2 regions of the Actinopolyspora sp. BKK2 genome follow, and region 1 is predicted to be linked to the other one. Evidence: riboswitches for the same ligand, from Rfam matches in the RefSeq annotation. Region 1 holds a riboswitch; the other holds the start of a gene.
What was found. Region 1 has a riboswitch for S-adenosylmethionine ahead of G9Q41_RS06920 (methionine ABC transporter ATP-binding protein). Riboswitches for the same ligand answer to the same signal wherever they lie in the genome.

Region 1 (5,489 bases):
AGGGAGCCGAAGATCGCTCTGCGCGTGCGGTGGGCGGGTCCGTCGAGGGTGTGCACGGCTTCGTGGCCGAACAGCGTGCTCAGCACCGGCTCCGGCACGGCCGTGCTCCTGCTCACGTTCTGCTCGTCGTAGAACAGGCGCACCGCCTCGGGGCCGCGCAGACCCACCGCGTGCTGCCCCAGCAGCCGGGTGCGGACGAGGGGGCCTGCCGCGTTGTTCCAGCGGGAGGGCAACCAGGCGTAGCCCTCGGTGAGCACGGCCGGCGTGCTGTCGGTGATGGGAACACGAGGTGACTTCATGCGAGCGCACTGCCCGCTGCCGATCGTGCTGAAACGCGCGTCGGGCGAATGTCGGCGGATGGGATGACGCGCTGCCCGCGAGCGAACCCGCGCGAGCCGGGCCGAGACGGCCCTACTAGGTTCGGTCGGGTGGAGCAGCGACCGCAGGCAGCGCGGCTGCTCGGCCCCGCCGAGGTGCGCGGACTGGCCGAGCAGCTCGGACTGCGTCCGACCAAGAAGCTGGGTCAGAACTTCGTGCACGACCCGAACACGGTGCGCCGCATCGTCGACACCTCCGAGGTGGGACCCGAGGACGTGGTTCTCGAGGTCGGTCCGGGGATCGGCTCGCTGACCCTCGCGCTGCTCTCCGCGGCCGGCTCGGTGACCGCGGTGGAGGTGGATTCCGCGCTGGCGGAACGGTTGCCCGGCACCGTGGCCGAGCACGCCCCCGCCCTGGTCGACAACCTGCGGGTGCTGTGCGCCGACGCCCTGCGGTTGACGGCGGAGGAGGCCTCCGCGGGGAACGGCCCTCCCACGGCGCTGGTCGCCAACCTGCCGTACAACGTGGCCGTTCCCGTGGTGCTGCACCTGCTCGCGGAGCTGCCGAGCCTGCGGCACGGTCTGGTCATGGTCCAGTCCGAGGTCGCCGACCGGATGGCCGCCGGACCGGGCGGTCGCAGTTACGGCGCGCCGAGCGCGAAGTCGGCGTGGTTCGCCTCCGTGCGGCGCGCCGGGGCGGTGTCCCGCAACGTTTTCTGGCCGGTGCCGAACGTGGATTCCGGCCTGGTCGCTTTCACCAGGCGCGAGCCTCCTTCGGAGGTGCCGCGCGATCGCGTTTTCGCCGTGGTGGAGGCCGCGTTCGCGCAGCGCCGCAAGACCCTCCGCTCGGCGCTGGCCGGGTGGGCCGGTTCGCCCGCGCGGGCGGAGGAACTGCTGCGGGCCGCCGGGATCGATCCCGCCGCGCGGGGGGAGCAGCTGTCCATAGCCGAGTTCGCCTCCGTCGCGGCTGCCGCTGAACAGCGCTAGTCGGTCGGTCCGCCCGTCCCGGGCGCGCTGCCGGGGCGTTCGGCGTCACGCTCCGCTGTTGGGGCGGCCCGCTGCGCGGGTGGGGACTCCACCGGGGTGCACGACCACTCTCGTGGGATTTCGCTGCGCGAGGGCATGTACGCGCGGTCGTGTTCCCGGCCTCGGCTCACTCCGCTGTGTGAGTGATGAATGCGACAAACAGCGGAAAGTGACTGACATCAACTTGCATTCGCGGTCTTCGATGATGTCTACTCTCGTGCGGAGTCCATCCTGAGCGGCTGAGAGATCTGGCTCGAAGACGCCGCAGCAACCACCCGGAGCGGGCAGGTGCTACAGCCAGGAACGATGGAGTTGATTTGTCTCTAAGTTCCACCGCCACCGCGAGGGCGCAGCCCGTGGCAACCCGCCTCGGCTTGACGGAGCGCCGTGTCGTCGACCTCGAGCGTCGTACTACGACCGCCTGTCGGCGCCGCGCCTGAATCCCCGTACTGGCCCCTGGTTCCCTCCCCAAACCGGCTGCGTGCGATGAAGCACGTCCTCACGCCGGGGTGAGCTGAAGCGGAGTTCGATCGTGATCACTGTCGAAAACCTGAGCAAGTCCTTCACCCAGAACAACACCCGTGTAACCGCGCTCGACGACGTGAGCCTCGAAGTCCCGGACGGCACCGTCTGCGGGGTCGTCGGAACCAGTGGTGCGGGCAAGTCCACCCTGGCGCGCTGCATCTCGCTGCTGGAGAAGCCGGACAGCGGAGCCATCCGGGTGGACGGCACGGACCTGGCCTCCCTGGACGGCAGCAGGCTCCGTGCGGCTCGGCGCCAGATCGGGGTCGTCCCCCAGGGGGACTCGCTGCTGCGGCAGCGCACCGCGGCGGGCAACGTCGCCCTCCCGCTCGAGTCGGCCAAGGTGCCCGCGGCGCAACGGCGCAGCAGGGTGGCCGAGCTGCTGGACCTCGTGGGACTGAGCGACAAGGCCTCGGTCTACCCCGATCACCTCTCCGGGGGGCAGCGTCAACGAGTCGCCGTCGCCCGCGCGCTGGCGGCGAAGCCCTCGGTGCTGCTGGCCGACGAGCCCACCTCCGCGCTGGACCCCAGCACCACGGACTCGGTGTTGACGGTGCTGGACCGCGCTCGCTCCGAGCTGGGGGTGACCGTGCTGGTCGTCACCCACGACATGGCCGTGGTGCGGCGCATCGCCGACGACGTCGCGGTGCTGGAGGAGGGCAGCGTGGTCGAGCACGGCAAGGTGCTGGACCTCGTTTCCGAGCCGGGCAGTCGGATCGGTTCCACGCTGCTGCCCGAGACCGACCAGGCGGAGCTGGTTCGCTCGCCCAGCGGGGAGCACGACGTGACCGCCGAGGTCGTGCTGGTCGGTTTCGCGGCCGTGGGCGCTCTGCTGCCGGAGGCCTCGAGCCGGTTCGGGGTGGAACTGTCCATTCTCGGCGGTGGATTGACGCGGCTCGGGGACACACCGGTCGCCAAGTTCCGTATCGGGCTGTCCGGTGAACGTTCCGAGTCCGCGCTGAAGTGGATGATCGAGCGCGATGCGCACGTGCGCCGCGCTCCCGTGAGCGTTGATGGAGTTGCCGCGTGACTGAAGTGACCCCCTGGTCGGAGGTCTTCGAACTGGCACGTCCCGCGACGATCGAGACCATCTACATGGTGCTGGTTTCGACGTTGATCGGCGTGCTGGGCGGATTACCGCTGGGTGTGTGGCTGCACCTGACCTCACCGGCCGGGTTGAGCCCCATGCCCGTGTTGCACCGGATCATCAGCGCTGTCGTGGACGTGGTCCGCTCGGTCCCGTTCGTGGTGCTGCTTGTGGTGGTCGCCTCGCTCAGCAGGCTGCTGGTCGGAAGCGCCATCGGAAGCACCGCCACGATCGTGCCGCTGTCCATCGCGGCGATCCCGTTCTTCGCGCGGCTGGCCTCGAACGCGCTGCGCGAAGTGGACTCCACAGTGGTGGAGGCCGCGGTCACCACCGGAGCGGGCAAACCGCGGATCGTGTGGACCGTCCTGCTGAGCGAGGCCCGTTCGGCGCTGGTCAGCGCGGTCGGAGTGACCATGCTGGCCCTGATCGGCTACGCCGCCATGGCCGGAGCCATCGGCGGCGGCGGACTGGGTTCCATGGCGATCCAGAACGGGTACTACGCCTACGACGACAGAGTGCTGTACACCTCCGTTGTCCTGCTCGGCGTGCTGGCCTGGGGGATGCAGCTGCTCACCGACTGGGTGACCAAGCTCGTCGACCGGCGTCGGTCCCTGGCCAACGTCTGACCGACAGCGGGCCGCTGGGAGCTCTCCCGGCCCGCGACCACGAAGAACTTCCCGTCCGATGGGGCCCGCGCGTGCCTCGTGAAGCGCCCGCGGGGCCTCCGCTCGAGCGAGCGGTGGTGCTCGCGCGCCACCGGAAACGAATCCCGAAGGGATGAACATGCGTACCAGAAGAGTTCTTGCCTCCTTGATCGCCGTGTGCGGGCTGGCGCTGGCCGGCTGCTCGGGCGGTACGGCGGCGCAGGACGACCCGAACGCGGCGATCAAGGTCGGTGTCACGCCCCAGCCGCACGGCGAGATCCTGGAGTACGTCAAGAACAACCTCGCCGAGGACGAGGGCGTCAAGATCGAGCTCCAGCGGTTCAGCGACTACAACCGGCCGAACGCCGCTGTGGCCAACGGTTCGCTGGACGCCAACTACTACCAGCACAAGCCCTTCCTGAGGGAGTACAAGTCCGAGCGCGGCGGCGACCTGCACTGGGTCGGTGGCGTGCACCTCGAGCCGCTGGGGATCTACTCCGACAAGCACGACTCGGTGCAGGACATTCCGGAGGGAGCCTCCCTGGCGATCCCCAACGACCCGAGCAACAGGGGGCGTGCGCTGAACCTGCTCCAGGAGCAGGGGCTGCTCAAGCTCAAGGAGGGCGCCGAGCAGGAGGCCGAGGTCCGCGACATCGCCGAGAACCCGAAGAACCTCGAGATAAGGACGCTGAAGGCCGCGCAGCTCCCGCGCACCCTGGGTGACGTGCAGGCCGCCGTGATCAACGGCAACTACGCGCTCAAGGCGAACCTCGACGACCCGCTGGCCCTCGAGTCCACCGAGAACAACCCGTACGTCAACGGTGTCGTCACCAACTCGCAGATGCAGGACGACCCGCGGGTCAACAAGCTCGTCGAGATGCTGCAGTCCCAGCAGGTGAAGGACTTCATCAAGCGCGAGTACGGAGGCAAGTCGGTCATTCCGGCCAGCTGATCTGCCGGTTGACCTCGGTCGATCCCGGACGGGCGCGAGCGCACACGACTCGCTTGCCAGCTCGCGCGCCACGGGCTGTTTCGAACACGTACCCTGGGAGTCGTGCTGTCCGTGGTACCTACCCCGATCACCGTCCGGGTTCCGGCCAAGTTGAACCTGCACCTCTCGGTCGGCGACAGTCGCTCGGACGGTTACCACGAGTTGGTGACCGTTTTCCAGGCGCTGTCGCTGATCGACGAGGTCACGATACGGGCCTCCGACGAGCCCGGTCTCGAAGTGCACGGAGAAGGCGCCGACTCCACGCCGACCGGTGCGGACAACCTGGCCTGGCGGGCGGTCGGTGAGCTCGCCCGCGCCAGTGGTCGCGACCCCGAGGACCCGGGGGTGCGGATCTCGCTGAACAAGGGCATCCCCGTGGCGGGCGGGATGGGCGGCGGCAGTTCCGACGCTGCCGCCACGCTGCTCGCGTTGAACTCGCTGTGGCGGCTGGAGATGGGACGCGACGAGCTCGCCGAGGTCGCAGGTGCGCTCGGCAGCGACGTCCCCTTCGCCCTGCAGGGAGGCACCGCGCTGGGCACCGGGCGCGGTGAACGTCTGGTGCCGGTGCTGGCCAGGCACACCTACCACTGGGTGATCGCGCTCCACGAGGACGGGCTGCGCACCCCGGAGGTCTACGGGGAGCTGGACCGGCTGCGCCGCAACTCGGGCAGCCGGGTGGGTGACGTCGAACCGGTGCTGGAGGCGCTGGCCTCCGGGGACCCGCGGGAGCTCGCGCTGCTGCTCGGAAACGATCTGCAGGCCGCGGCGGTCTCGTTGCGCCCGGTGCTTCGGCGCACCCTGCGGGCCGGTGTGGACGCGGGAGCCCTCGCCGGGATCGTCTCCGGATCGGGTCCGACCTGCGCTTTCCTGTGCACGGACGCGGACGAGGCGGTCCGGGTGGC
Region 2 (5,489 bases), on a different contig from region 1:
AACAAGAAGTCCTCGATGGCTCGCCAGCTCAACCAGCTCTGACGATCCGGTCCGACCGGGCGGTTCACTTCCGCGTCGAGTCGAGGGGGTCGAGTCGAGGGGACTGTCGAACCACGTCAACGACGACTCCGCGCGGTGAAACCGGCTCGGCTCAAGAGATCGCGCGGATCGGCTCGGTACTCGTCCGATCCGCGCGGGGCACTGCAGCGGCACCCCGCGAAAGCGGTGGAGACCGCGGGCCCCTCCGGCGCTGCCGGAGGGGCCCTTCTCGCTCCGGGGGACTTGATTCCGGCAGTGCCCGGCGACTCACCCCGAGCGCAGCTCGATCAGCTCCAGCACGGCCCTTTCCAGGGCGTACTCGGCATCCGCGGCCTGCCCCTTCACCTGAGCGTTGAGCGAGGCCACCAGCCCCATCGCCTTGGTGACCCCCTGCCTGTTCCAGCCCCGGGCCTGTGACTGGGCCTTCTTGACCTTCCAGGCCGGCATGCCGAGCTCGCGCGCCAACCGGTACTGGTCACCCCCGCCCGCACTGGCCACCCGGCCGATGGTCCGCACCGCGTCGGCCAGCGCGTCGGCGATCAGCACGTGCGCCACCCCGAGCTGCAGCGCCCAGCGCAGCGCTTCCAACGCCCCGGCCCGGTCCCCCATCACCGCCTTCTCCGCGACGACGAAACCGGTCACCTCGGCCTTGCCCTGGTGGTAGCGCCGCACGGCCGCCTCGTCCACCCTGCCGTCGGTGTCGGCGATCAGCTGGGACACCGAGGAGGCCAGCTCCCTGAGGTCGTTGCCGACCGTCTCTAGCAGCGCGCTCACCGCCGGGGGGTCGATGCGCCCCCCGCACCTGCTCGCCTCGGCCCGGACGAACGCCTCGCGCTCGGAGTGGCGGGTCAGCTTCGCGCACTCGGTCACGGTGGCCCCCATGTCGCGCAGCGCCTTGGGCAGCTCCTTGGCCTGCTTGGCACGGCCACCGCCGTTGTGCAGCACGAGCAGGACCACCCCCTCCGCCGGTTGGCGCGCCAGGGACAGCAGCGCCTCGGCGATCTCCTTGCCCGCCTCCTGAGCGCCTTCCAGCGCGACGACGCGGCTCTCGGCGAACAGCGAGGGGCTGAGCATCTCGTCGAGCTCGGGAGGCGTGAGGTCACTCACCTTGGCGCGCCGCAACTCGGTCCCCGGATCGGCCCGGCGAGCCGCGGCCAACGTATCGGAAACGGCGCGTTCCACCAGCAGTTCCTCCTCGCCGAGAACGAGGTGCAACTGAGCCGGCGCTGCTGCGTCCGGAGGATTCATGCCCCCCATTCTGACACCGGTCCACCCCGTCAACCCCGTCCCGGATGCTGGGTCGCAGTGGTCGCATGGCGGGCGTATGGCGTAACGTCGCCCGCACAACTTGGATAGCTCATCCAGAGGGGCAGAGGGACCGGCCCTGCGAAGCCCCGGCAACCAGCGTCGGCTGTCGTGATCACGAACGCGAGGCAGTCGGCGAAAACGGTGCCAATTCCGACCCCGCCAGCGGGACAGATGAGGGGAGAGGACCTCGCGATGACAGCTGCCGCCCAGACACAGACCGATGCGGCGAATCGGAAGCTCGATCTCGGACCGGCCGCGGAGCTCGTTTCCAAGGAAGAGGGGCACCGGCAACCCCTGGCGCCCGAGTTCGTCTGCCTGGAGGACTTCTCTCCGCTCGAGGTCACCTACGACTTCGGCCGAGTACGCCGCGAGGACATCGAAGCGGGTCCCAATTCGATCTGGCGGTACAAGAACCTGCTGCCCGTCCCGTCCGACGTGGAGCAGCACCCGAACACCGACCCCGGCTGCACGCGGCTCATCCGCGCGGACGCGCTGGCCGAGGCGCTCGGTGTGAAGCGGATCTGGGTCAAGGACGACACGGGCAACCCGACCCACTCCTTCAAGGACAGGGTGGTCGCCGTCGCGCTGGCCGCCGCTCGCGAGTTCGGGTTCAAGGTGCTCGCCTGTCCGTCCACGGGCAACCTCGCCAACGCGGTGGGCGCGGCCGCCGCCAGGGCCGGGTGGGACTCGGTGGTGCTGGTCCCCTCCTCGCTCGAGCGGGCGAAGGTGCTCATGACCGCCGTGTACGACGGCTCGCTGCTGTCCGTGGACGGCAACTACGACGACGTGAACAGGCTCGCCACGGAGCTGGCGGGTGAGCACGAGGACTGGGCGTTCGTCAACGTCAACGTCCGCCCCTACTACTCGGAAGGCTCCAAGACCCTCGCCTTCGAGGTCGCCGAGCAGCTCGGATGGCGACTGCCCGAGCAGGTCGTCGTCCCGATCGCCTCCGGCTCGCAGCTGACCAAGGTCGACAAGGGCTTCCGCGAGCTCGGCGAGGTCGGGCTGGTCGAACCGACCCCGTACCGGCTCTTCGGCGCCCAGGCATCCGGGTGCTCCCCGGTGGCCAACGCCTACAAGGGCGAGCAGGACGTGGTCCAGCCGGTCCGCCCGGACACCATCGCGCGTTCGCTGGCCATCGGCGCCCCGGCCGACGGCCCGTACGTGCTGGACACCGTCCGCCGCACCAACGGTGCCGTGGAGGACGTGAGCGACGAGGAGGTCATCGAGGGCATCAGGTTGCTGGCCCGCACGGAGGGCATCTTCGCCGAGACGGCCGGAGGCGTGACCGTCGCTACCGCGAAGAAGCTGATCGAGGCGGGGCAGATCGACCCCGACTCCGAGACGGTGCTGATGATCACCGGTGACGGCCTCAAGACGATGGACTCCCTGCAGGAGCACATCGGCCCGAAGGCCACCGTGGAGCCGAACACGGAGGCCGTGGACCGGGCGCTGAACGGCTGAACGGCTCGTTCTCCCCGGCGCTGCCCGGGCATCGGGGCAGCGCTCGGGAACGGGTTCGCGACGAGCGCGGCGCGGGTGGGAGCGAGCTGCTCGCTCCCACCCGTCCGTCGCAGGCGGCCCTCTCCCCGCGACCTGCCGGCGAGTCACTCCTCGGGACGAAGGGGATTGCCGGAGCCGACCACGCGCAACCTCCCCGGATCGCCCAGTACTGCGATGTCGCCGCGGTGATCGGTTCGCCGCACGAGCGCTCCGGAGCTCCGCAGCGTCGCGACGATCGCCGCGCTCGGATGCCCGTAGTCGTTCCCGTGCCCGACGCTGATCAGCGCCAGCTCGGGCGAGACCGCGCGCAGGAACTCCTCGCTGGTGTAGCGCGAGCCGTGGTGCGGGACCTTCAACACCTCCGCGCGCAGTCGCTCGCCGCTTCCGAGCAGTCTTCGCTGGGCGGCCAGCTCGATGTCGCCGGTCAACAGCACCCTTCCGGCCGGGGTGGTGGCCTTCAGCACGGTCGAGGCGTCGTTGATCCGCTCCCCGGCCGCACGGCATCCATCCGCTGCCGGGGCGAGCACCTCTAGCACGAGCCCGGGCCAGCCCAGCCGCTGCCCCGCGGCCAGGCGCACCTCGCGCGCACCCGCCTCCGCGATCCGCGCTCGCACCCCGGTTCCGCGCCACGCTCCGCGGCAGGCCCCGCCCAGGGCGACCCGTCCGAGCCGCCTGCCGTCGGCCACCCCGGCGATCCCGGCGAAGTGGTCCGCGTGCGGGTGGGTGAGCACCAGCAGCGGCACCCGCTCGACACCCAGCCGATCGAGGCACTCACCGACCAGCGCGGCGCTCGGCCCCGTGTCCACGACCACTGCGGTGTCGCGCACCCCCGTCGCCAGCACCAGGGCGTCCCCCTGCCCGACGTCGCAGGCCACCAGGCTCCAGCTCCCGCCCGGTGGCCAGGGCGGGCGGACAGCCGCGGGCACGATCAGCATCACCACGAGCGCGAGGCAGGCCCCGAGCACCGTCCACCGCCGCGTGGCGCGAAAGCGCGCTCCGAGGAGCACGAGCCCCGCGCAAGCGGCCAGCAGCACGGCCCCGAACACCCCGGCGGGCAGCGGAACCGTGGCCAGCGGAACGTCGGCGGCCCTCCTGGCGACGAGCAGTATCCACTCCAGCTCCGGAGCGGCTGCCCACACGAGCAGCTCGCCCAGCCGGGGGATTCCGGCGGCCAGCGTGGCGGCCACGCCGAGCACCGTGGCCGGAGCCACCACCGGCTCGGCCAGGATGTTGGCCAGCACCCCCACGAGGCTGAACTCGCCGGACAGGGCCACGACCACCGGTCCGGTCGCCAGCTGGGCCGCTGCGGGCACGGCCAGGGCTTCCGCGAGCCCGCGCGGGACTCCCCGCCCGCGCAGGGCCGTCGACCAGCCGGGGGCGATCAGCACCAGCGCCGCCGTCGCGGTGACCGACAGCGCGAATCCCGGCCTGATCGCGAGTTCGGGGTCGACGAGCAGCAGCACGATCACGCTCGCCGCCAGGGCGGGCAGCGTGGCACGCCCGCGCCCCAGCACGAGGGCGAGCAGCCCGATTCCACCCATCACGGCGGCGCGCAGCACGCTCGGCTCGCCTCCGGCGAGGACCACGAACCCGAGCAGCGCGCAGCCCGCGCCCGCGGCCGCCAGCGGGCGCGGGGCCCGCACGAGGCGCAGCAGCGCCAGCGCGGCACCGCAGACGATCGCCAGGTTGGCTCCGGAGACGGCCGTGAGATGGGTCAGCCCCGCCTTCCGGAACTCCTCGCGGACCGTGGCGGGCAGGGCGCCGGTGTCGCCGATCACGAGCCCGGGGAGCAGCCCCGCCGCCTCGGAACCGAGGACCCGCGAGCAGACTTCCCGCAGTCCGGCTCTGAGACCTTCGGCCACCCGCTGGACGGGCGGGGCCGCCCGCAACTCCTCCGGCGGCTGGTGCACCACCAGCACGGCCGCGAGCAGCCCGGCCCCGTGCGGCGGCACCACCACCGCCGTGGTGCGCACTCTCCGCCCCGGAAGCGAGTCCTCCCAGGAGGAGGTGGGCACCAGCAGCAGTGCTCTCCCACCGATTGGGTGCCACTCGCCCCCTTTTCGGAGGGCGCGCAGCTCGGCGCGGACCACGGAGCGCTCCCCGGCTCCCCGACCGCTGGCCGGGTCCGCGTCCGTCGGCCGGGGGCGTCGGGTGAGCTCGACGCGGACCCCGACGCTCTCCCCGTGCAGCTCGGCGGCGCGCAGTTCGTGGGTTTCCACGTGGTGCAGCCTGGGCACCAGGCAGAAGGCCGTGGCCGCCCCCAGCACCACCAGCACGACCGCGCCGTTGACCCGGCGGCCGCGGAGGAAAGCCAGCGCCACGGTGGCGAGACAGCCAGCGCAGGACACCCCGGAGGCCACCTGCCAGCCGGTGTACAGGCAGACCAGCGTCACCGCCCAGGTCCCCGCAGCGGCGGGCACCAGCCGCATGTCCGCGGAGGGCGGGGTCGCCTTCCCCGCGTTCGACGCGGTCGCCACCGCCCTCGTGGTCACACGCGGACCAGATCGCGCAGGCGGGCCAGGGTGGCCGGGCCTATTCCGTCCACCTCGCTCAACTGCTCCACGGAGTCGAATTCCCCGTGCTCCGAGCGCCACCGCAGGATGGCCCCTGCCGTCACGGGCCCCACCCCGGGCAGTTCC

Region 2: linked by a shared signal. The riboswitch ahead of thrC (threonine synthase) and the one ahead of G9Q41_RS06920 (methionine ABC transporter ATP-binding protein) in region 1 are both predicted to bind S-adenosylmethionine.

Annotation. Positions count from the first base shown of each region.
Region 1 is NZ_JAANTE010000002.1:669,278-674,766, forward strand. It holds gene G9Q41_RS06910 (cytochrome P450) at 1-299, opposite strand, end outside; gene rsmA (16S rRNA (adenine(1518)-N(6)/adenine(1519)-N(6))-dimethyltransferase RsmA) at 429-1,304, shown strand; SAM riboswitch class I at 1,567-1,656, shown strand; gene G9Q41_RS06920 (methionine ABC transporter ATP-binding protein) at 1,876-2,895, shown strand; gene G9Q41_RS06925 (ABC transporter permease subunit) at 2,892-3,578, shown strand; gene G9Q41_RS06930 (MetQ/NlpA family ABC transporter substrate-binding protein) at 3,736-4,548, shown strand; gene G9Q41_RS06935 (4-(cytidine 5'-diphospho)-2-C-methyl-D-erythritol kinase) at 4,660-5,489, shown strand, end outside.
Region 2 is NZ_JAANTE010000007.1:125,064-130,552, reverse strand. It holds gene rpsT (30S ribosomal protein S20) at 1-42, shown strand, start outside; gene holA (DNA polymerase III subunit delta) at 307-1,287, opposite strand; SAM riboswitch class I at 1,394-1,525, shown strand; gene thrC (threonine synthase) at 1,540-2,811, shown strand; gene G9Q41_RS15670 (ComEC/Rec2 family competence protein) at 2,955-5,327, opposite strand; gene G9Q41_RS15665 (helix-hairpin-helix domain-containing protein) at 5,339-5,489, opposite strand, start outside.